4 regions of the Pseudomonas sp. NPDC089407 genome follow, and region 4 is predicted to be linked to each of the others. Evidence: riboswitches for the same ligand, from Rfam matches in the RefSeq annotation. Region 4 holds a riboswitch; each other region holds the start of a gene.

Region 1 (5,363 bases), on a different contig from region 4:
CGCGTTCGTTGCGCACGTACTGGAACAGGTCACAGCCGCCACTGGGCGCAAGGCCCGCGCCGCGCAGCACTGCCGCGAGCCTCTGGCTGGCGGCGGCGCAGCGCTCGGTTTGCACGTACTGGGTGGCTTGATCCGCCAGGCTGGCCTGCGCCAGTACCCGGGTCGGGCCGTTCACTGTCCACGGGCCAAGCAACTCGGCCAGGCGCAGCAGCAGGCTGTGCTCGGCAACGACGAAGCCCAGGCGCACCCCGGCCAGGCCGAAGAACTTGCCGAACGAGCGCAGCACGATCAGCCCCGGGCGCTCGGCGCAGTCCACCACACTGTGTGCCGGGGTGTTGTCCATGAACGCTTCATCGACCAGCAGCCAGCCACCGCGGGCAGCCAGGCGTGCATGCCAGGCCAGCAGGCGCTCACGCGGCACGCGGTGCCCGGTAGGGTTGTTGGGGTTGACCAGCACCAGCACATCAAGGTTGTCGAGCGTCGCCTCGACCTGCGCTTCATCCAGCTCCACCAACTGATGCCCTGCCCGTTGCCAGGCATACGGGTGCTCGGCATAGCACGGGGTCAGTACCCCTACCCGGCCGGCTGCGCGCAACAGCGGCAACGCCTGGATCGCGGCTTGGGAACCGGCCACCGGCAACAGTTGCCTGGCGCCATAATAGGTGCGGGCAGCGTCTTCAAGACCGTCTTCAGTCTCCGGCAGGCGCGCCCAGGCGTCCACGGGGATCGGCGGGATCGGGAATGACCAGGGCGCGATGCCGCTGGACAGGTCGAGCCACTGCTCACGAGCGATACCATATTGCCGCACCGCGCGTAGCAGGCGACCCCCGTGTTCAAGCATTGAGATAGGCCCCCAGGCAAATCACCAGCAGCCACAGCCAGACGCCGCGCTGCACCAGGCCCCAGCCGCGCTCGATGGCATCGGCATCGGCCACCGGCCCCTCACCCAGGCGCGGCCGCTCATGCAACTCGCCGTGGTACACCGCAGGGCCGCCAAGTTCAACGCCCAGCGCGCCAGCGCCGGCTGCCATCACTGGCCCGGCATTCGGGCTGTCCCACAGCGGGCCCTGCTTGCGCCAGCAGGCTAGCGCCAGGCGAGTCTTGCCCAGCAACGCATAAGTCAGCGCCACTAGCCTTGCGGGAATATAGTTGAGCACGTCGTCGATGCGTGCCGCGCACCAGCCGAAGCGCTCGAAACGTTCGTTGCGGTAACCCCACATGGCATCCAGGGTATTGCTCAGGCGGTAGAGCACCACGCCCGGCGCACCGGCCACCACGAACCAGAACAGCGCGGCAAACACCGCATCGCTGCCGTTCTCCAGTACCGACTCGGTGGCCGCGCGGGCCACAGCCGGCTCGTCCAGCTCGCGGGTTTCGCGGCTGACCAGAAAGCCGACCCGGCGTCGCGCTTCTTCCAGGTCGCCCTGGCGCAAGGCATTGGCCACCGGCAGCACATGCTCGCCCAGGCTACGCAGCCCCACCGCACAATACAGCGCCAGCACATCCACCAGCCAGCCGATGTAGGGCAGCCAAGACAGCACCAGCGCCACCAGGGTCAGCGGCACCACCGCCAGAAACCACGCGCTCACGCCGTGGCTGCGCCAACCGCGGCCGCCGGCATTCAGGCGGCGCTCGAGGTTACCGGCCATGTTGCCGAAGGCCACCAGCGGATGGCGGCGCTGCGGCTCACCGAGCAACGCGTCCAGCGCCACCCCGGCCACAGTCAGCAAGGCCACACTCATTGACGCTCTCCCCATTGGTTCTCAAAAAGCATTTCGCTCAAGGGCCGCGCTTCGGCCCAGTTTTCCTGTACCAGCATCGGCACCGGGTAGAACTCGGTGACCGGCCCCAGGCACAGCACCGCCACCGGCTTGGCGCCGGCGGGCATGCCCAGCAGCGCCGCCAGTTGCAGCGGATCGAACAGCGACACCCAGCCCATGCCCAGCCCTTCGCCGCGCGCTGCCAGCCACAGGTTCTGGATGGCACAGGCCAGCGAGGCCAGGTCCATTTCCGGCAGGGTGCGGCGGCCGAAGATGTGCGGCTCGCGGTTGTCCATCAACGCCGCCACCAGCAGCTCGGCACAGTCGTTGATGCCTTCCACCTTCAGTTTCATGAAGGCATCGGAACGCTCACCCAACGCGTCGGCAGTGCGCACCCGCTCCGCCTCCACCAGCGCCTGGATGCGCGTGCGCAGGTCGCGCTGGGTGATGCGGATGAAACGCCAGGGCTGCATCAGCCCGACACTGGGCGCCTGGTGCGCGGCAGCCAGCAAGCGGCCCAACAGCGCCGGCGCCACATGGCCACCGGCGAAATGGCGCATGTCGCGGCGCTCGCCGATGGCCCGGTAGATTGCGGCGCGTTCGGCGTCGCTGAAAGCGTGTTCGCTCATGGTCGCAACAGCGCCGCCGCCGCATCCGGGTTGGAAGGGAAGTAGAAATGCACGTAAGAGGCCGTCAGCCGCCCCAGCCGGTACACGGCTTCATTGCCGCGTCCGCCGTTGGGGCTCAGGCCGCGGGCGATCGGCTCCAGCGCGGTGCTGGTCAGCGAATGGTGGTAGGTATGCCCGCGCAGGGTGCCTTCCGGCAATTCCACCGCCTGCAAGGCCAAAGCCGCCAAACGCTTCTGCATGGTTGCCTCGCCCGCCAGCAGGCCAAGCAGTTCGGCGCGCTCGCCGGCCACATCGGTCAGGGCATCGAGCAGGTACAACATACCGCCGCATTCGGCCAGCAACGGCTTGCCCTGTGCATGGTGGGCACGGATCGCTTCGCACATCGGTGCGTTGGCAGCCAGCGCGTGATGGTGCAGCTCGGGGTAGCCGCCCGGCAGGTATAGGCTGTCTACTGCAGGCAGCACGCGGTCGTGCAACGGCGAGAAGAATTCCAGCTGGGCACCGAGGTTGCGCAGCAACTCGAGGTTGGCGCCATAGGTAAAGGCGAACGCCTCGTCCCGCGCCACGCCGATACGCACACCCGCCAACGAGGCGGCGCAGGCTTGCGGCACGGGTTCGGCAAAGCTTACCGGTGGCGGCAGTGCCGCGTCGCAACTGGCGCCCAGCGCCTCGGCGGCAGCGTCCAGGCGGGCATCCAGGTCATTCAGTTCACTGGCCTGGACCAGGCCCAGGTGACGGCTGGGCAGTTCGATACCGCGTTCGCGGGACAAACCGCCATACCAGCGCAAGCCTTCGGTCAGGCTGCCTTCCAGCAGTTGCGCGTGGCGCAGGCTGCCCACCCGGTTGGCCAGCACACCGGCAAACGGCAGGTCGGCCTGGTAACGCGCCAGGCCCAGGGCCAGTGCGCCAAAGGTCTGGGCCATGGCCGTGCCGTCGATCACCGCCAGCACCGGCACACCGAAGTGGCGCGCCAGGTCGGCGCTGGACGGGGTGCCATCGAACAACCCCATCACGCCTTCGATCAGAATCAGGTCGGCCTCACCAGCCGCTTCCCATAACAGCCGCCGGCTTTCCTCGGCGCCGATCATCCACAGGTCCAGCTGGTACACCGGCGCGCCGCTGGCCCGCTCGAGAATCATGGGGTCAAGAAAGTCCGGCCCACACTTGAACACCCGCACCTTGCGTCCGAGGTTGCGGTGCAGGCGAGCCAGTGCGGCAGTGACGGTGGTCTTGCCCTGGCCCGAAGCGGGTGCCGCAATCAGCACGGCGGGGCAATGGCGCGCCTGGCTCACAGTTCGACGCCCTTCTGTGCGCGGATGCCGGCCTGGAAGGCATGCTTGAGCATGCCCATCTCGGTCACGGTGTCGGCCAGTTCGATCATTTCAGGCTTGGCAGCGCGGCCGGTGAGAATCACGTGCTGCTTGGGCGGGCGGGCCTGGATGTCGGACAGCACCTGGTCAAGGTCGAGATAGCCGTGCTTGAGGGCGATGTTCAGTTCATCCAGCACCACAAATTGCACGCTTGGGTCCTGCAGCAACTGGCGCGATACCGCCCAGGCCGCTTCAGCGGCGGCGATGTCGCGCTGGCGGTCCTGGGTTTCCCAGGTAAAACCCTCGCCCATCACGTGGTAGCGCACCTGCTCGGGGAAGCGGCGGAAGAACAGCTCTTCTCCGGTGCTGTTGCGGCCTTTGATGAACTGCACCACACCGCACTGCATGCCATGGCCCAGGGCGCGCGCGAGCATGCCGAAGGCCGAGCTGCTCTTGCCCTTGCCATTGCCGGTCAGCACCAGCAGCAGGCCGCACTCGTTGGGGGAATTGGCAATACGTTCGTCGATGATCGCCTTCTTGCGCTGCATGCGCGCCAGGTGGCGTTCGTCGCGTTCGGTGGGTTCGCTCATCAGGGTTCTCCGCAGGCTGGCACCACGGCAAGGCGCGGCGGCAGGGAATAGGCAGGCAGACGGAGAACGCGCAGGGGCCATGGCAAGGCGCCATGGTGCACCGCGCATCACCCTCCGTGATGCCGTTGGCAGATATCAGGCCGGTCTCCGGGCTTGTGAGCGGGCCTTGGCCCTGGCCTGCGCGCCTTCCCGGGTGCTTGCACCCAGTGGCCCTGCGCGGCCGCGACTCACCTACCGTTGCGGGGGCAGCGCCGGAATCGCGCCATGCTGGCGCCCACCGGCTTCCCAGTTTCACCCTGCCCAGTCGGGGCTGGCAGGGCACCTGAAACACGCGCGAAGGTTAGAGGGTTGTACCCGGAGCGTCAATCGAAGCAGCCCCTCGTTGAATGGCCAAATCGCCAGGCTGTGCCACACTGATATCACATAGCCACTACTCGCGACTGTATGCCAACACAAACACAACAGGAGAGCTCAGCATGCGAGGCCTGATCATCAACAACGCCAACCTGCAGTTCCTCAGCCCGGCGCTGGAGCGCTGGGTCGATTGCATCGATCGCTTCAATCAGTTTGCCGGCGATGCCGAAGCCCCCTACTGGCACGGCGCCGCCGCCAATGCCGGGCTGCTGGCAGCAGCAGCCTGGCAGGCTGAACTGGCAGCCCTGCAGCAGTTTGCCGGCAAGAAGCAGCGCGACGAAGGTGAGCATGAAGGGCGTTGCGACCTGTCGATCAGCAGTGCTGACGAGGTGCTGTACCTCAGCGTCAGCCAGCGTTGGCCAAAGGTCGCCAAGCTGGACATGGCGACCGCCCTGCAAGAAACCGCAGCGCGCGCCCGTCAAGTGGCCTATCCCAGCCAGTTGAAGGCCGGGGCGCTGTTCGTCAGCCCGTGGAAGGCTGGCCACCATGCCAGCCCCGAAGAGCTGCAGGATCTGGTCGATGACCTGCAGAAGCACAGCGCCTGCGCCATCGCCTGGTACTTTCCGTATGCCTACCGCAAGTTGCATAACGAACTGGGGCAGTATTTTCCGGGGGTTGCGTTGTTGCTCAAGCAGGCTTAAGCCATCGCCGGGCTTTTGA
Region 2 (5,363 bases), on a different contig from region 4:
GGGACAAGCCCGCTCCCACAATGGCCATTGTTCTCTGCGAGACAGCGCAGCCCGGAAGGGCTGGGTGATCTCCTGCAAAGGACTGCGTCTGTGCTGTGCCTGTGTAGGAGCAGGTTCACCCGCGAAGAGGCCCGCACTGCCAACACAAAAACCACTACCAACCCCTGATCAATTAGTTATAAGATAACGTTTCACTTGACATCAATTCCCATCAGCGACCCTCCATGACAAGCGCCAGCGCCACCCCTACCCTGCTTACCCAGCGCCTGCAGAGCATCGATGCCCTGCGCGGCCTGGTGATTCTGTTCATGCTCCTGGACCACGTCCGCGAGACCTTCTTCCTGCACCGCCAGGTCAGCGACCCAATGGCCATCGACACCACCGAGCCGTCGCTGTTCATCAGCCGCACCCTGGCCCACTTGTGCGCGCCGGTGTTCGTCCTGCTGACCGGTCTTTCGGCCTGGCTGTACGGCGAGAAATACCAGGGCCGTGGCGATGTCTCGGCGTTTCTGTTCAAGCGCGGGCTGTTCCTGGTGGTGCTGGAGTTCACCTTGGTCAACTTTGCCTGGACCTTCCAGTTGCCGCCCAGCGTGATCTACCTGCAGGTCATCTGGGCCATTGGTATCAGCATGATTGCCCTGTCGCTGCTGGTATGGTTGCCACGCGCCGCGTTGCTGGCGCTGGGGGCGGTGATCATCGCTGGCCACAACCTGCTCGACAGCCTGCACTTTGGTGTGGAATCGGCCCTGCATGTGCCATGGGCGATCCTGCATGACCGCGGCTGGCTGGAATGCTCCGACAGCCTGCGCCTGCGCACCTCGTACCCGGTGCTGCCGTGGATAGGTGTCATCGCCCTGGGCTATGGCCTGGGCCCGTGGTTTGCCCGTGGCAGCGAGGCCGGGCAGCGTCAGCACCGCCTGCTGCTGGCCGGGTTGCTCGCGCTGCTGGGCTTTGTCGTACTGCGTATGCTCAACGGTTATGGCGAAGCACCGTGGAGCGGCTACCCCACCTTCACGCAAACCCTGATGAGCTTCTTCAACATCACCAAATACCCACCGTCGCTGCTGTTCCTGGCGCTGACCCTGGGCTGCGGCCTGCTGTTGCTGCGCGCCTTCGAACGCGCCGGCCAGGCACGCTGGATCAGCGCCCTGGCGGTGTTCGGTGCGGCACCGATGTTCTTCTACCTGCTGCACCTGTATGTGCTGAAGCTGCTGTACCTGGCCAGCGTGGCTCTGTTCGGCCTCAACCACGGCGACTACTTCGGCTTCGACGGCATCGCCGGGGTGTGGCTGGGTGCCGTGCTGCTGGCAGTTTCGCTGTACCTGCCGGTGCGCTGGTTTGCCCAGCTGAAACAGCGCCGTCGCGACATGCGCTGGCTGAAGTACTTCTGAAAAGCGTTTTCACCCGGCGGCGCGATGGTCTACCATGCGGGCCGCCGGTTTCCACCACGGAATTAATAGGGAATCCCGGGCCCGTCCTTTCGGGCCAATCGGAACTGCCCCCGCAACTGTAGGTGCCGAGCCTGCTCCATCGATGCCACTGGGTATAACTGCCCGGGAAGGCCGGAGCCGGGCCGTGACGCACCAGTCAGGAGACCTGCCGGCCTACATTCACCAACCGGCGGGGTGTCCGGGATTGGCCATCAGTGTTGCCCCTGCCGCCAGCGGGGGCGCGGCGATGCCTGTCCGTGCGTTCATTCCGTGAACTGTCCGATAGGAGATCGCCCAGCATGCTGCCCCGTTTCGCCACCCTGCTCGCCGGCCTCGGCCTCACCGGCCTGGCCCAGGCTGCCGCCACCCACTACCCGCTGACGGTCGACAACTGCGGCAAACCGCAGACCTTCGCCCAGGCGCCGCAGCGCGCGGTCACCATCGGCCAGGCCGGTACCGAGATGCTCTACGCACTGGGCCTGGGCGACAAGCTGGCGGGTACCTCGCTGTGGTTCAACAACGTGTTGCCCGAGTACCAGGCGGTGAACGCCAAGGTGCCGCGCCTGGCCGACAACGACCCCAGCTTCGAGGCGGTGGTCGGCAAACGCCCGCAGCTGGTGGCGGTGCAGTTCGAATGGATGGTCGGCGCCCAAGGCGTGGTCGGCACCCGTGAGCAGTTCGATGAGCTGAAGATCCCCACCTACTTGTTGCCCTCGGACTGTGAAGGCAAGGACAACCTGGTCGGCGCCGACGGCACCCGCCTGCAGGCGTTCCAGGTAGATAGCATCTACAAGAGCGTCAGCCAGCTGGCGGAAATCTTCGACGTGCAGGCGCGTGGGACGGCACTGAACGCCGAGCTGAAAGGCCGCCTGGACGGCGCCAAGGCGCAGCTGGCCGGCAAGGACCTGTCGGCCACGTCGGCACTGTTCTGGTTCTCCAGCGCCGATCTGGATATCGACCCGTATGTGGCGGGCCGCCAGGGTGTCGCCGACTTCATGCTGCGCACCCTGGGCGTGCGCAACGTGGTCGAATCCAGCGAGGAATGGCCAACCGTAGGCTGGGAAACCCTGGCTAAGGCCAACCCGACCTGGCTGATCATCGCCCGCATGGACCGCCGCCGCTTCCCCGCCGACGACTACCAGAAGAAACTGGCATTCCTGCGCAGCGACCCGGTCACGCGCAACATGGACGCGGTAAAACACGACCGCATCATCATCCTTGATGCCGACGCCATGCAGGCCGGCATCCGCCTGTTCACCGGGCTGCAGACCTTGTCCACAGCCTTCGTCAGCGGTAAAGCAACCCCGTGATGACGCGCCTGTTACCCTGCATCGCAGTTGCCCTGGCAGCCTTGCTGGTCGCCCTGCTGGCCGGTACTGCCATCGGCGAAACCAACCTGCCGCCCAGCGTAGTCGGCCAGGTACTGGCCAACCACCTGTGGCAGGCCGGTTACCCAGTCGACCCGATCGACGCCGGCATCGTCTGGAACTACCGCCTGACCCGTAGCCTGGTCGCGGCGGCTTGCGGTGCTGGCCTGGCCACGTGCGGGGTGATCCTGCAGGCGCTGTTGCGCAACCCCTTGGCCGAACCCTACCTGCTGGGGCTGTCTGCCGGTGCCTCGACCGGGGCCGTACTGGTCGGCCTGCTGGGGCTTGGTAGCCTGGCCTTGAGCATGTCTGCCGGGGCCTTCATCGGCGCCCTGGCCGCCTTCGCCCTGGTGCTGGTGCTGGCCCGCGCCGCTGGCCCGAGCAGCAACAATGCCCAGGTGATCCTCGCCGGGATCGCCGGCTCGCAACTGTTCAACGCCTTGACGGCGTTCCTGATCACCAAGTCGGCCACCGCCGAGCAGGCACGCGGCATCCTGTTCTGGCTGCTGGGCAACCTCAGCGGCGTGCGCTGGCCTTCGGTGTGGCTGGCGGTGCCGGTGGCGTTGTTCGGTTTGCTGGTGTGCCTGTGGCATCGTCGTGCGCTGGATGCGTTTACCTTCGGCACCGATTCGGCAGCTTCGCTGGGTATTGCGGTGCGGCGCACCCAATTGCTGCTGATCAGCTGTGCGGCACTGGTGACGGCAGTGATGGTGTCCATCGTTGGTGCCATCGGTTTTGTCGGGCTGGTCATCCCTCATGCCCTGCGCCTGCTGCTTGGGCCCGGGCACAGCCGCCTGCTGCCCGCCAGTGCGCTGGGCGGCGCGTTGTTCCTGATTGCCGCCGATATCCTTTCGCGCACACTGATCAGCGGCCAGGTGATCCCGGTGGGTGTGGTCACTGCCCTGATCGGTGCACCGGTGTTCGCGCTGATCCTGGTCAGCCGCCGGGGGCGCCCATGACGGTCATGACCGCTGTCGCCATTGCGCCACTCAGCTGCCAGGGCCTGGGCCTGCAACTGGCCGGCAATCCAGTACTCAACGGTATCGACCTCAACGTGGTTGCCGGCGAAACCCTGGGCATCGTCGGCCCCAACGGCTCTGGCAAATCGTCGCTGCTGAAGTTGCTCGCTGGCCTGCGCAAGCCGGCCAGCGGCCGTGTGCAGTTGATGGGCGAGCCACTGGCCCAGATGCCCCGCCGTCGTGTTGCCCAGACCCTGGCGCTGGTCGAGCAACAGGCCGACACCCTCGATGCCATCAGCGTGTTCGACGCGGTTGCCTTGGGGCGCACGCCGTGGCTGTCGGCGCTGGCACCGTTCTCCCGCGCTGACCGTGCCATCGTCGAGCAGGCGCTGGCCGACCTTGATGCCTTGCATCTGCGCACACGCCTGTGGGGGTCGCTGTCCGGTGGTGAGCGCCAGCGCGTGCACATCGCCCGCGCCTTGGCCCAGCGGCCGCAAGTGCTGCTGCTGGACGAGCCGACCAACCACCTGGACATCCAGCACCAGCTGAGCCTGCTGCAACAGGTACAGGCGCTGCCGGTCACCACCCTGGTGGCCCTGCATGACCTCAACCAGGCGCTGACTTGCGACCGTGTCGCGGTGCTCGACAAAGGCCGCCTGGTCGCCCTTGGTACACCGTTCAAGGTGCTTACCCCCGAACGCCTGCTGAGCACCTTTGGCGTTCACGCCCGCTACCTCACCGACCCTTTCGACGGCGCGCGCATCCTGCGCTTTCGCGCCCCCTGAACCAGGAAGTTCCGCCCATGCTGTTGCGCCCTGTCGCCCTGCTGCTTGCCAGCACCCTGCTTGCCCCTGCCGCGTTGGCCGAAGTGCATGAAGTAAAAATGCTCAACCGCGGCAGCGACGGCGCCATGGTCTACGAACCGGACCACCTGCACATCGCCCCCGGCGACAGCGTACGTTTCCTGCCGACCCAAAGTGGGCACAACGCCGCCAGCGTGGCGGGCCTGCTGCCCGCCGGGGCCGAACCGTTCAAGAGCAAGCTGAACCAGCCGTTCGAACAAACCTTCAAGGTACCGGGCGTATATGGCATTCAGTGCACTCCACACCTGGCGATGGGCATGGTGATGGTGGTCCAGGTGGGTGACGCGACGGCTGCCGAACTGCCCGCCAGCTTGCCGGCGCGGGCAAAAACCCGGTTCGCAGCGCAACTGCAGAAACTTGAGGCAGGCCAGTGAGCCGGCTCTGGTTGACGCTACCCCTGCTGGGGTTGGCACCCTTCGCCCTGGCCGACTCGGCCCAGTCGCAAAGCAACGGTTTTGTCGAGGACGGCAACTGGAGCATCCTCAACCGCAGCGTGTTCGACCAGCGCGACTACAAGCACGGCGGGCGCAACAGCGCTGCGCGCAACGCCTACAAGCCGCGCAACGAACGTAATGGCAAGGCCGAGGAATGGGCCTATGGCTTGATGGGCAGCTTCCAGTCCGGCTTCACCCAAGGGTTGATAGGGGTCGGCGTCGATGCCCACGCCTACCTGGGTGTACAACTCGACAGCGGCGGTGGGCGCGCGGGCAAGGCACGCTTGCTGGGCGTCGATAACGACGGGCA
Region 3 (5,363 bases), on a different contig from region 4:
ACTGGGCTCGGCGCAAGTGCGCCTGGAGTACCAGGGTGAAGTGTGGGTCGCCTCTGGAGACTACAAGGTAGAGCCCGATGGCACCTGTACGCCCTTCGAGCCGGTGCCGTGCCACACCTTCATTACCGAGTCGACCTTCGGCCTGCCGATCTACCGATGGCCCAGCCAAAGCGAAATCTTTGCCGGTATCAATGCCTGGTGGCGGGCCAACTGCGAGCAGGGCAAAGCCAGCGTCTTGTTCTGTTATGCCTTCGGCAAGGCACAGCGCATTCTGCACGGGCTGGATGCCAGCATCGGCCCGATTCTGGTGCACGGCGCCGTCGAGCCGCTTAACCGGGTTTACCGGGATGCCGGGGTCTACCTGCCGGAAACCCGCTATGCCGGCGATATCCCGCGCAACGACCCCTTGTTGCGTCAGGCGCTGGTGCTGGCCCCGCCGTCGGCAGGGGGCAGTAGCTGGATGCGCCGCTTTGGCGATTACAGCGATGCCTTTGCCAGTGGCTGGATGCTGCTGCGCGGCACCCGCCGACGCCGTGGTGTGGACCGGGGCTTCGTGCTTTCCGACCACGCCGACTGGCCCGGCTTGCTGTGGGCCATCGGCCAGACCGGCGCCGAGCGGGTGATGGTCACCCATGGCTCGGTCAACGTGCTGGTGCGCTACCTTAACGAACAAGGCCTGGATGCCCGCGCCTTCGTCACCGAGTACGGTGAGGAGGACGACGTGCCAAACACCGAGCCGTCATCATGAAAGCCTTTGCCGCGTTGTACCTGCGCCTGGATGCGACCACCTCCAGCAACGCCAAGCTGGAAGCGCTGCGCGATTACTTCAGCATGGCCCCCGCCGAAGATGCCGCCTGGGCGGTGTACTTCCTGGCCGGCGGCCGCCCGCGTCAACTGGTCCCCACCCGCCTTTTGCGCGAACTGGCCACAGCCCTGGCCGGCCTGCCGGACTGGCTGTTCGAGGAAAGCTACCAGGCCGTGGGGGATCTGGCCGAAACCATTTCGCTGCTGCTGCCGTTGCATGCCGAGGGCAGCGAAGAGGGCCTGGCCATCTGGGTTGAACAGCACCTGCTGCCCTTGCGCGGGCTGCCGCCCGAGCAGATCCAGCAGCGCCTGCCGGCGCTCTGGGCGCAGCTGGACCGGCCTAGCCTGATGCTGTGCCTGAAGCTGATCACCGGCAGCTTTCGCGTGGGTGTGTCCAAGTTGCTGGTCACCCGCGCCTTGGCGCAGTTGGCCGGGCTGGACGCCAAACGCGTGGCCCAGCGCCTGGTCGGCTACACCGATATCAGCCATCGCCCCACGGCCGCCAGCTACCAGAAGCTGATCGCGGCCGAGTCCGCCGATGAACACAGCCAGCGTGGCGGCCAGCCCTACCCCTTCTTCCTGGCCCACCCGCTGCAGGCGCCAAGCGAGCAGTTCGATGCCTTGCTCGGGCCGCCAAGTGACTGGCAGATCGAATGGAAGTGGGACGGCATTCGCGCCCAGGTGGTCAAGCGCGACGGCCAGCTATGGGTGTGGTCGCGTGGCGAGGAACTGGTGACTGACCGCTTCCCCGAACTGCACAGCCTGGCGCAGACCTTGCCCGATGGCGTGGTGCTCGACGGGGAAATTCTGGTGTGGAAGCCAGGGAATACAGGTGCTGAACTGGCCGTACAGCCGTTTGCCTTGCTGCAGCAGCGTATCGGGCGCAAAACGCTTGGCAAAAAACTGCTGAACGATGCGCCGGTGGTGCTGCAGGCCTACGACCTGCTGGAGTGGCAAGGCGAGGACTGGCGCAGCCGACCTCAGCACGAACGCCGCAGCCAACTGGAACGCTTGCTGGAAGAGCACCCGCTGGCCCCGGTACTGCTATCGCCGCTGCTCGATGGCCCGAACTGGGCCGACCTTGCCCGCCAGCGCGAGCAGTCGCGCAGCCTGGGCGTCGAAGGCCTGATGCTCAAGCAGCGCGAAGCCCTGTACGGCGTAGGCCGCACCAAAGACATGGGCACCTGGTGGAAATGGAAGATCGACCCGTTCAGCGTCGATGCCGTGCTGATCTATGCCCAGCGTGGCCACGGCCGCCGGGCCAGCCTGTACAGCGACTACACCTTCGCCGTGTGGGATGCGCCGGCCGGCACGCCGGGGCGGGCCCTGGTGCCCTTTGCCAAAGCCTATTCCGGGCTCAGTGACGAAGAAATGCGCAAGGTCGACAGCATTATCCGCAAGACCACAGTAGAAACCTTCGGCCCGGTGCGCAGCGTGACACCCACGCTGGTGTTCGAGCTGGGCTTCGAAGGGATCGCCCTGTCGCGCCGTCACAAGAGCGGTATTGCCGTGCGCTTTCCGCGCATGTTGCGCTGGCGGCTGGACAAGCCAGTAGAAGAGGCGGATGACCTGGCGACCCTGCAAGCATTGCTGGCCTGACGCAAGTTCTGTACCGAGTTGGCTTCTTCGCGGGCTTGCCCGCTCTCATAGAACAAACTCTAACTTATTGATTTAGCGAAATTTGTGGGAGCGGGCTTGTCCCGCGAACACCGGCAAAGCCGGTGCCAGACACCGGGTTGCCTTCTTCGCGGGACAAGCCCGCTCCCACAATGGCCATTGTTCTCTGCGAGACAGCGCAGCCCGGAAGGGCTGGGTGATCTCCCACAGAACTGCACATAAGTCATTGGATTAGCGAGGACACTGTGGGAGCGGCTTTAGCCGCGAACACCGGCAAAGCCGGTGCCATGCACCGCGTTGGATTCTTCGCGGCTAAAGCCCCCACAGGGTATTGCTAACCGCTCTGGCTCAGAACGCCAGGCCTACCTTCACGCCAAACTCGTCACGCTTGAGCTTGGTGTTGTCCGCCACGGGGGTGTCCTCGTCCAGCTTGTACTCGGTACGGGTGTAATAAACCCCGGCCTGCACCGGCAAGCCACCCTGCTGGTTCATCAGCAACGTGACCTCGGCATAGGGGTTGGTGCGGTCCTTCAGGTCGACCGTATCGCTGCCAAAGTCGTCAACTTTCAGCCGGGCACGGCCATCGAGGGTATGCCGTGCCCCCACTTCTACCCGCAAGGTCGAGGCATCGAACTGGTGGTTATAGCCCAGCGCGGCCTTGGCAAACGGCGACTTCACAGTGAGCTTGGTATCAAGGTCGTTGATCTCCGGCTCGAAACGCGACCAGCTGTAGCCGCCCCCCACAGTCACGTCGACAAAGTTGCGGGCGTCCAGCGCCGCGCGCCAGCCGAGGTCAAGGTCGGCTTGGGCTTCCTTGAGTTTGTTGTCGTTCTTCTTACCATACTTGGCTTCTGCGCCGAGCTGGTAGATGAAGCCGGACTCAGCGGTCATCTTGTTGCCGAAGGTTGCGAATACCCCGCCCTGGCCCATATGTTCCTTGTCGCTTTCGCTACCGCCTTCGAACTTGAATGTGTCGTAGGCACCCGACAGGCCAAGGGTGAACAGCGGGTCGGTGCTAGGTGCGGCGATGGCCGCCAGCGGCGCGGCGATCAGGGCGAACAGGCAGGTGTGGCGCAACAGTTGACGAGCGGGCATGCGTGAAGTCTCCATGACTTGATAACGAATAACGAACGACCGGTTCGAGAACAGCGGCACTGGAAAAGTTCGAAAAGAAGTGAGCTGAAAAGCGCAACCCAGCGTTCACACAGATCATTCACCGCGCGCCAGTATTTGACGCCCCAACGTTTCGATGCTCAGATGCACGCCAGTTTCAGGTGTCCTGCGCCGCCGCGCGCAGGGTGAAACGGGAAGCCGGTGCGTCGTGTTGCCCACGACAAGTCCGGCGCTGCCCCCGCAACGGTAAGCGAGCGAACCCTTCGACATACCACTGTGCACACGCATGGGAAGGTGAAGGTTTCATGCCCCTCGCAAGCCCGGAGACCGGCCTGAAGCATCACTTGGCAACCCGCGGTGGGCGGGCGCAGGCCGGTATCCGTGCGCGCGCCTGCCTGCACGGAACGCCTCCTTTGCGTGTTTTCCACCGGGATCCATTCATTCCTGCAGCAGTGGAACGACATGTCCCGTATGTTCAAGCTTCACCCCCTGGCGGCCTGCCTGGCCGTCGCCCTGCCAGCCCTGGCCGATGACCGTGAGCCGCAACCCCTGGCCTTGCCATCAACGGCCATCACCGGCAGCCTCGACAGCCGTACTGTCGACTTGGCCACACCCACCCAGGCCGGCTCGCGCCTTGGCCTCAGTGCCCTGGAAACACCCGCCAGCACCAGCAGCATCAGTGCCGAGCAAATCCAGCAGCGCAACAACCTCACCGTGCAGGATGCCGTTACCCGCTCGCCAGGCATCACCTTCGTCGGCTCCCCGGGCGATGGCGGCACCGGCCTGTCCGCCCGTGGTTTTGCCGGGCACAGCTCAGTCATGACCTTGTTCGACGGCACGCGCCTGTTCACGGGTGCCGGCACCCAGACCTTCCCGGTCGACCCGTGGATGGTCGAGCGCATCGACGTGATCCGTGGCCCCGCCTCTGTGCTGTTCGGCGAAGGCGCCACGGGCGCGGTGGTCAACGTGATCCCGAAAAAGCCGTTTGCCGGCGAGGTGCGCAACCACCTGCGCCTGGGCTACGGCTCGTGGGACCGCCAGCAATTAGGCCTCGATAGCGGCGGCAGCGTCAGCGAGCGCCTGAGCTATCGCCTGACCCTGAACCAGCAGGCCGGTAATGGCTGGGTCGATCACACCACCTCGCGCAGCCTGGCCCTGAGCGCGGCACTGCGCTTCGACGCCAGCGAAGACCTCAGTTTCACCCTTGCCCATGACCGCGGCGAGGCACAACCTGCCAACTACTACGGCACCCCGCTGATCGACGGCCACTACCGCAGCAGCCTGCGCAAGAAAAACTACAACGTGCAGAACGACGTGCAGCGCTACGACGACGAGTGGACCCGGCTGACCACCGACTGGACGTTGAACGACCACGTCAGCGCCAGCAACCAGCTGTTCTACATCAAGAGCCGCCGCCACTGGCGCAATGCCGAAAACTACGACTGGGATGCCGAGCGCCAGCAGTTGCAGCGCGGCAGCTACCTGGAAATCAAGCACAACCAGGAGCAGTTCGGCGACCGTCAGACGTTCACCCTCGATCACTCGCTGTTCGGCCTGGCCAGCAAGACCGTACTCGGCGCCGAGTACAACAAGGTGGGTTTCAACGTCGACAGCAACGCCCCGTACAACGATGTCGGCGGCGATTACATCGACCCGTGGCAACCCCAGCCGGGCTGGTTCCACAGCGCCTCGCCACTGCGCCCGCAAACCCTGTCCACCACCCACACCTTCTCCCTGTTCGCTGAAAACCGCCTGCAGCTGAGTGATCGCCTGTCGCTGGTGACCGGCGTGCGCCGCGACCAGAACCACATCGACCGCGACAACCTGAC
Region 4 (5,363 bases):
CGAGACAGGTGCTGTGACAATCCTCGCGACACAAGGCCTCACTTACAAGGGACCGCGCAACCCCGGCCTATTACGCGGTCCTTTGTAGGAGCGGGTTCACCCGCGAAGAGGCCAGCACAGCCGCCTCTCACCTGAAGAAACGCCCCATGCCCTGCTGCAACTGGCAATTTTGCCAGTTGCAAACTTGCCTGCTCCGCTTCAGGGTTTAGCCAAAAGCGGGAAGATGCATGCATGAAAAATTTTTATCAAAAAAAAACACTAAACACCCTATTGATGTCTAATGGCACGACCCAGTTATTCGGCCACGACCGCCAAATACAGGCTATAAAAGCAACCGCCTTACGCAGCATAAGTTTACTCGCAACAACGCATATGCATTCACCCATGGCTGCCCAAGACTCTAAAATCTTTCATCCTCTGGTAAACAATCCGTTCGGCTTCATGAGTCTGCCTGAAGGGCAGACTGTTGGGTTCAATGGAGAGCGTATTGACATGCAGAGCTGCATGTATGCATTGGGCCAAGGTTATCGTTGGTATTCAACAGCATTGATGAGGTTTGCCAGCACTGACAGCGTGAGTCCCTTCGGCGCAGGGGGTATCAATGCTTATGCTTATGCGCTCAACGACCCTGTCAATCACTTTGATCCGGACGGTCATATTACCGTTGGCCCAATGATTCACGGAATAAAGATGCGACGTTTCCATCGCAGCTTTGAAAAACTGATCACTATCGACGACAAATTCGGCGTGTATAGATCTCAAGGCAGCCTCTTCAAGAAACCGAAACTACTTGTATACGCGCACGGCAACGAAAACGCCCTCAATATCGGCGGCGAATCCTTGGACGCACGCGAATTCACAGATTGGCTCCATCAAAACCGAATAAATTCCAACCGCTATAGAAAGGTTGTTCTGGCCAGTTGCCTGAGCGGCTTGGGATTCGCCCAGGAATTTGCAAATATCAACACGATCAAAGTTAAAGCGGCCCCCGGTAAAATTGATGGTGCGATGATTGACGATGTCATTAAAGGCAGGTCTATGTTTGGGTTACTATCCGAACCCTATGAAGGCATGCCTAAAGGCTCTCCAGATCGACCCTGGGCCTACGAGTTTGAGCGCTTTACGCCCCAGAAGGCGGCAATCCGAGGGTCGTAATACCGAACAACGTGGCGAAACGCTATAATGCACCACTGCACAGGCCTAAAGTACAAGCTGTAGCGCTGGCAATTGACGCCACGCCCGCCCCATGCTCTCCTTATGCCTCACGTTCAGGTGCCCCCACAGGGGGTGAAACGGGAAACCGGTGCGTCGCAGGCCCTCATCAGGGCCGGGCAATTCCGGTGCTGCCCCCGCAACGGTAAGCGAGCGAAACGTCTGTACCACTGTGCCTTGTAGTGCGGCATGGGAAGGTGACGTTTTTCCAGGAGCCCTGCTTCTCCTCGCAAGCCCGGAGACCGGCCTGGCGTTCATGAACACCCCGCGGTGGGCGGGCGCTGTTGCATTCCCCTGGGTTTCCATGCCTGGGGCTGCCGCGCTTGCCCATTGCCCATAAAAAGCAGAGGAACGCGTCATGCCCGTCACCAGCACCAAGCCTCACAGCCTAGCCACCCCCGTTACCCTCAGCCAGCGCGTAGTCATCGCTGTCGGCGCCAGCCTGCTGGGCATTTGCCTGGTGTACTTCGCCGGTTTCTCGCACATCGAGGCCGTGCACAACGCCGCCCACGACACCCGCCACAGCGCCGCCTTCCCCTGCCACTGAGTAGCCCCGATGATTACGCGCATTGCCCGTACCGCGGGCTTCAGTGGGCTGCTTGCGGCCTTGTTGCTGACCTTGCTGCAAAGTTTCTGGGTCGCCCCGCTAATTCTTCAAGCGGAAACCTACGAGTCCTCGGCCCCGGCCGCCCACCACGAACATGGCAGCGAAGCGCCTGCCCATGAACACAGCGCCGAAGCCTGGTCGCCGGAAGACGGCTGGCAACGTGTGCTGTCTACCACCGGTGGCAACCTGGTGGTGGCGGTCGGGTTCGCCCTCATCCTCGCCGCCCTGTACAACCTGCGCGAGCCAACGCGCGCCGGCACGGGCGCCTTGTGGGGCCTGGCCGGCTTCGCCGTGTTCTGCCTGGCGCCAACCCTCGGCCTGCCGCCGGAATTGCCGGGTACCGCGGCTGCCGACCTGGGGCAACGCCAGGCCTGGTGGATCGGCACCGCCGGTGCCACCGCCCTGGGCCTGGCGTTGCTGGTGTTCGCCCGCCACTGGCTGCTGAAGGCGCTGGGCGCCGTGCTGCTGGTGATCCCCCATGTGATCGGTGCTCCGCAACCGGACGTGCACGAGAGCCTGGCCCCCGAAGCACTGGAAACCCAGTTCAAGGTGGCCTCGTGGCTGACCAATGCTGCCTTCTGGCTGGCCTTGGGGCTGCTCAGCGCGTGGCTGTTCCGCCGCTCCAGTCAGGCCTGATGCCGGCCTTCTACGCCGGTTTCGGCTGCCGCCGGGGTTGCCCGGCGGATACCCTGCAGCGCGTACTGTGCCAAGCCCTGGACAACCTGGGCCTGGCACTGGCTGACCTGCGCGGCATCGCCAGCATCAGCCTGAAGGCCGACGAACCCGGCTTGCAGCAATTGGCCGAACGCCTCGGTTTGCCCCTTGTGCTGTACCATAGCGAGCAGTTGCAAGCTTACGAGCCACTACTCAGCCACCGCTCCGCCACCGCCCATGCCCACACGGGCTGCTGGGGCGTGGCTGAGAGCGCAGCGCTAGCCCTGGCCAGCCAACAGCCAGGCACGCCCCGACTGCTGCTGACTCGCCAGGTTCTGGGCCCGGCGACCCTCGCCCTGGCCTGCTGAACGTTTCATCCCTCTTTTTTGCAAGGACACTCCATGACCGTCTACTTCATCGGCGCTGGCCCCGGCGACCCGGAACTGATCACGGTCAAAGGCCAACGGCTGATTCGCCAGTGCCCGGTGATCATCTTTGCCGGCTCGCTGGTGCCTGCCGCCGTGCTCGAAGGCCACCAGGCCGAAACGGTAATCAACAGTGCCGAGTTGCACCTGGAGCAGATCATTACGGCCATGCACCATGCCCACCAACAAGGCCAGGATGTGGCCCGGGTGCACAGCGGCGACCCCAGCCTGTACGGCGCGATCGGCGAGCAGATCCGCCACCTGCAGGCCTTGGGCATCGACTACCAGATCATTCCCGGGGTCACCGCCACGGCGGCCAGCGCTGCCTTGCTCGGCTGCGAACTGACCCTGCCTCAGGTCGCGCAGACGGTGATCCTCACCCGCTATGGCGACAGCTCGCCCATGCCGCCCGGCGAGCAACTGGGCGATTTGGCGCGCCATGGCAGCACGCTGGCGATTCACCTGGGGGTCAAGCACCTGTCGCGGATTGTCGACGAGTTGCTGCCGCACTACGGCGGGCACTGCCCGGTGGCCGTGGTACACCGCGCTACCTGGCCGGACCAGGACTGGGTACGCGGCACGCTCGGCGACATCGTCGAGCGCGTGGCCGCCAAGGGTTTTCGCCGCACGGCGCTGATCCTGGTCGGCCACGTGCTGGGGGATACGCCGTTCGCCGAATCGGCCTTGTACCGCGCTGGCCACGCCCACCTGTATCGCCCTGGCGACTAAACGTTGCCAGCCTTGTCATGGGCGTAGCAGACTCCGGGTTCCCGCCTGCGAACAGGAGCCACGCCCATGCTGCAATTACGCCCCAACTGCGAATGCTGCGATACCGACCTGCCGGGTGACAGCCCCGACGCGCTGATCTGCTCCTTCGAATGTACGTTCTGCCGTAGCTGTGCCGAATCCCGCTTTCAAGGCCGCTGCCCGAACTGCAGTGGCCAGCTGGTAACTCGCCCAACGCGGGTCGGCCTGGCGCTCGCTAACAACCCCGCCTCGACCCTACGTGTAGACAAAGCCCACACCGCCTGCGCTTGACCGCCTCAAAACCCGGACATCACCGCTTTGACAGGGTGATGTTTTCCCGTTATTTGTAGGAATTTTCAACAACAAGCCCGGGAACTATCAACACTTCTATACTCGGCATTACCAAACTTCGGGATTGGCCGTATCGTGCTGCGCTTCCGATTAACCCACTTGCAGACGTATTCCTGAGTGATCCAGGAAGCGGACCACATCCCGACAGGAGTTTCCTACATGACAACCGTGCTGATCGTCGACGACCACCCTATCGTCCGGCTTTCCCTGCGACTTCTGCTGGAGCGTGAGCGTTTTCATGTTATCGGCGAAGTCGGCAACGGTAGCGAAGTAGCGCAGGTAGCCCGCGAACTGCGCCCGGACGTGGTCGTCCTGGACATCGGCCTGCCGGGCCTGGACGGCATGGAAGTGATCAAGCGCCTGCAATGCCTGGAGCCCGTACCGAAGATCATGGTGCTCACTGGCCAGGCCACCGACCTGTACGTGCGCCGCTGCCTGGATGCCGGTATCGGCGCCTTCGTCACCAAGGAAGAAGACCACGAAGCGCTGCTGTTCGCCCTCAAGGCCCTGGTCAAGGGCTACTCCACCTTCCCGCAGATGTCGGTCAACAGCAACTCGCTGGAGAGCGAACCGGTGCGCCTGAGCAGCCTTTCCAACCGGGAAATGGAAGTATTGCGGCGCCTGGCACGCGGCGAGAACAACAAAAACATCGGCACTTGCATGAACCTCAGCGCCAAGACCATCAGCACTTACCGGGGCCGCATCATGGAAAAGCTCAAGACCGAATCGCTGGTCGAAATGGTCGATCTGGCCAAACGTAACAGCGTCTACTGAGCTCCCTGCCATGAAACACCTGCTGGCGAGCATTCTTTTGGCCATCGGCCTGGTCAATTCCGCCGGGTTGCTGGCCAGCAGCGAACCTCGCCAACTGCTAGCCCGTTCGGCCAGCGCCGCTGCCCCGCTGGCACTGTCCAGCGACGACCGCCTGTGGCTGCAACGACACCAGCACCTGGTACTGGGCAGTTCACGCCCGGACTACCCGCCCTTCGAAATCAACATCAGCCCGCGTGACTACGAAGGTTTGAGCGCCGATTACGCCGGCATCATCGGCGAGCAGCTGGGCATCGACATCGAGGTGCGTCGCTTTGACAGCCGTCACGAAGCCATCACCGCCCTGCGCGAAGGCCGCATTGATCTGCTGGGCAGCTCCAACGCCTTCGAGGCAGCAGACGCCCAGCTCAGCCTCAGCACACCTTATGCCGACGACCTGCCTGTGATCGTCACCCGTGAAGGGCGCAGCTTGAAAAACACGCCTGACCTCGCTGGCCTGCGCCTGGCCATGGTCGATCACTACTTGCCGGCCAGCAGCGTGCGCAGCCTGTACCCCAAGGCACAACTGAGCCTCTACCGCTCGACCCTGGCCGGGC

The links. A riboswitch is a leader RNA that binds a small molecule or an ion and turns the genes downstream of it on or off. The one in region 4 is predicted to bind cobalamin.
Region 1: it holds a riboswitch for cobalamin, as region 4 does, so the genes downstream of both, cobO (cob(I)yrinic acid a,c-diamide adenosyltransferase) here and ACI2KG_RS22190 (CbtB-domain containing protein) in region 4, are expected to answer to the same signal.
Region 2: it holds a riboswitch for cobalamin, as region 4 does, so the genes downstream of both, ACI2KG_RS27970 (ABC transporter substrate-binding protein) here and ACI2KG_RS22190 (CbtB-domain containing protein) in region 4, are expected to answer to the same signal.
Region 3: it holds a riboswitch for cobalamin, as region 4 does, so the genes downstream of both, ACI2KG_RS26145 (TonB-dependent receptor) here and ACI2KG_RS22190 (CbtB-domain containing protein) in region 4, are expected to answer to the same signal.

The regions. Positions count from the first base shown of each region.
Region 1 covers NZ_JBJDNB010000036.1:162-5,524, reverse strand. Annotated here, with positions in the region: gene cobD (threonine-phosphate decarboxylase CobD) at 1-841, opposite strand, end outside; gene cbiB (adenosylcobinamide-phosphate synthase CbiB) at 834-1,742, opposite strand; gene bluB (5,6-dimethylbenzimidazole synthase) at 1,739-2,389, opposite strand; gene ACI2KG_RS23385 (cobyrinate a,c-diamide synthase) at 2,386-3,681, opposite strand; gene cobO (cob(I)yrinic acid a,c-diamide adenosyltransferase) at 3,678-4,289, opposite strand; cobalamin riboswitch at 4,410-4,630, opposite strand; gene ACI2KG_RS23375 (hypothetical protein) at 4,766-5,344, shown strand.
Region 2 covers NZ_JBJDNB010000053.1:30,044-35,406, reverse strand. Annotated here, with positions in the region: gene ACI2KG_RS27975 (DUF1624 domain-containing protein) at 225-1,391, shown strand; cobalamin riboswitch at 1,420-1,619, shown strand; gene ACI2KG_RS27970 (ABC transporter substrate-binding protein) at 1,730-2,740, shown strand; gene ACI2KG_RS27965 (FecCD family ABC transporter permease) at 2,740-3,756, shown strand; gene ACI2KG_RS27960 (ABC transporter ATP-binding protein) at 3,753-4,541, shown strand; gene ACI2KG_RS27955 (pseudoazurin) at 4,559-4,993, shown strand; gene ACI2KG_RS27950 (OprD family porin) at 4,990-5,363, shown strand, end outside.
Region 3 covers NZ_JBJDNB010000045.1:890-6,252, reverse strand. Annotated here, with positions in the region: gene ACI2KG_RS26160 (ligase-associated DNA damage response exonuclease) at 1-748, shown strand, start outside; gene ACI2KG_RS26155 (ATP-dependent DNA ligase) at 745-2,403, shown strand; gene ACI2KG_RS26150 (outer membrane beta-barrel protein) at 2,770-3,516, opposite strand; cobalamin riboswitch at 3,677-3,885, shown strand; gene ACI2KG_RS26145 (TonB-dependent receptor) at 3,997-5,363, shown strand, end outside.
Region 4 covers NZ_JBJDNB010000032.1:39,406-44,768, reverse strand. Annotated here, with positions in the region: gene ACI2KG_RS22195 (RHS repeat-associated core domain-containing protein) at 232-1,155, shown strand; cobalamin riboswitch at 1,254-1,478, shown strand; gene ACI2KG_RS22190 (CbtB-domain containing protein) at 1,571-1,759, shown strand; gene ACI2KG_RS22185 (CbtA family protein) at 1,769-2,455, shown strand; gene ACI2KG_RS22180 (cobalamin biosynthesis protein) at 2,455-2,841, shown strand; gene cobM (precorrin-4 C(11)-methyltransferase) at 2,875-3,627, shown strand; gene ACI2KG_RS22170 (DUF1272 domain-containing protein) at 3,694-3,936, shown strand; gene ACI2KG_RS22165 (response regulator) at 4,156-4,770, shown strand; gene ACI2KG_RS22160 (transporter substrate-binding domain-containing protein) at 4,781-5,363, shown strand, end outside.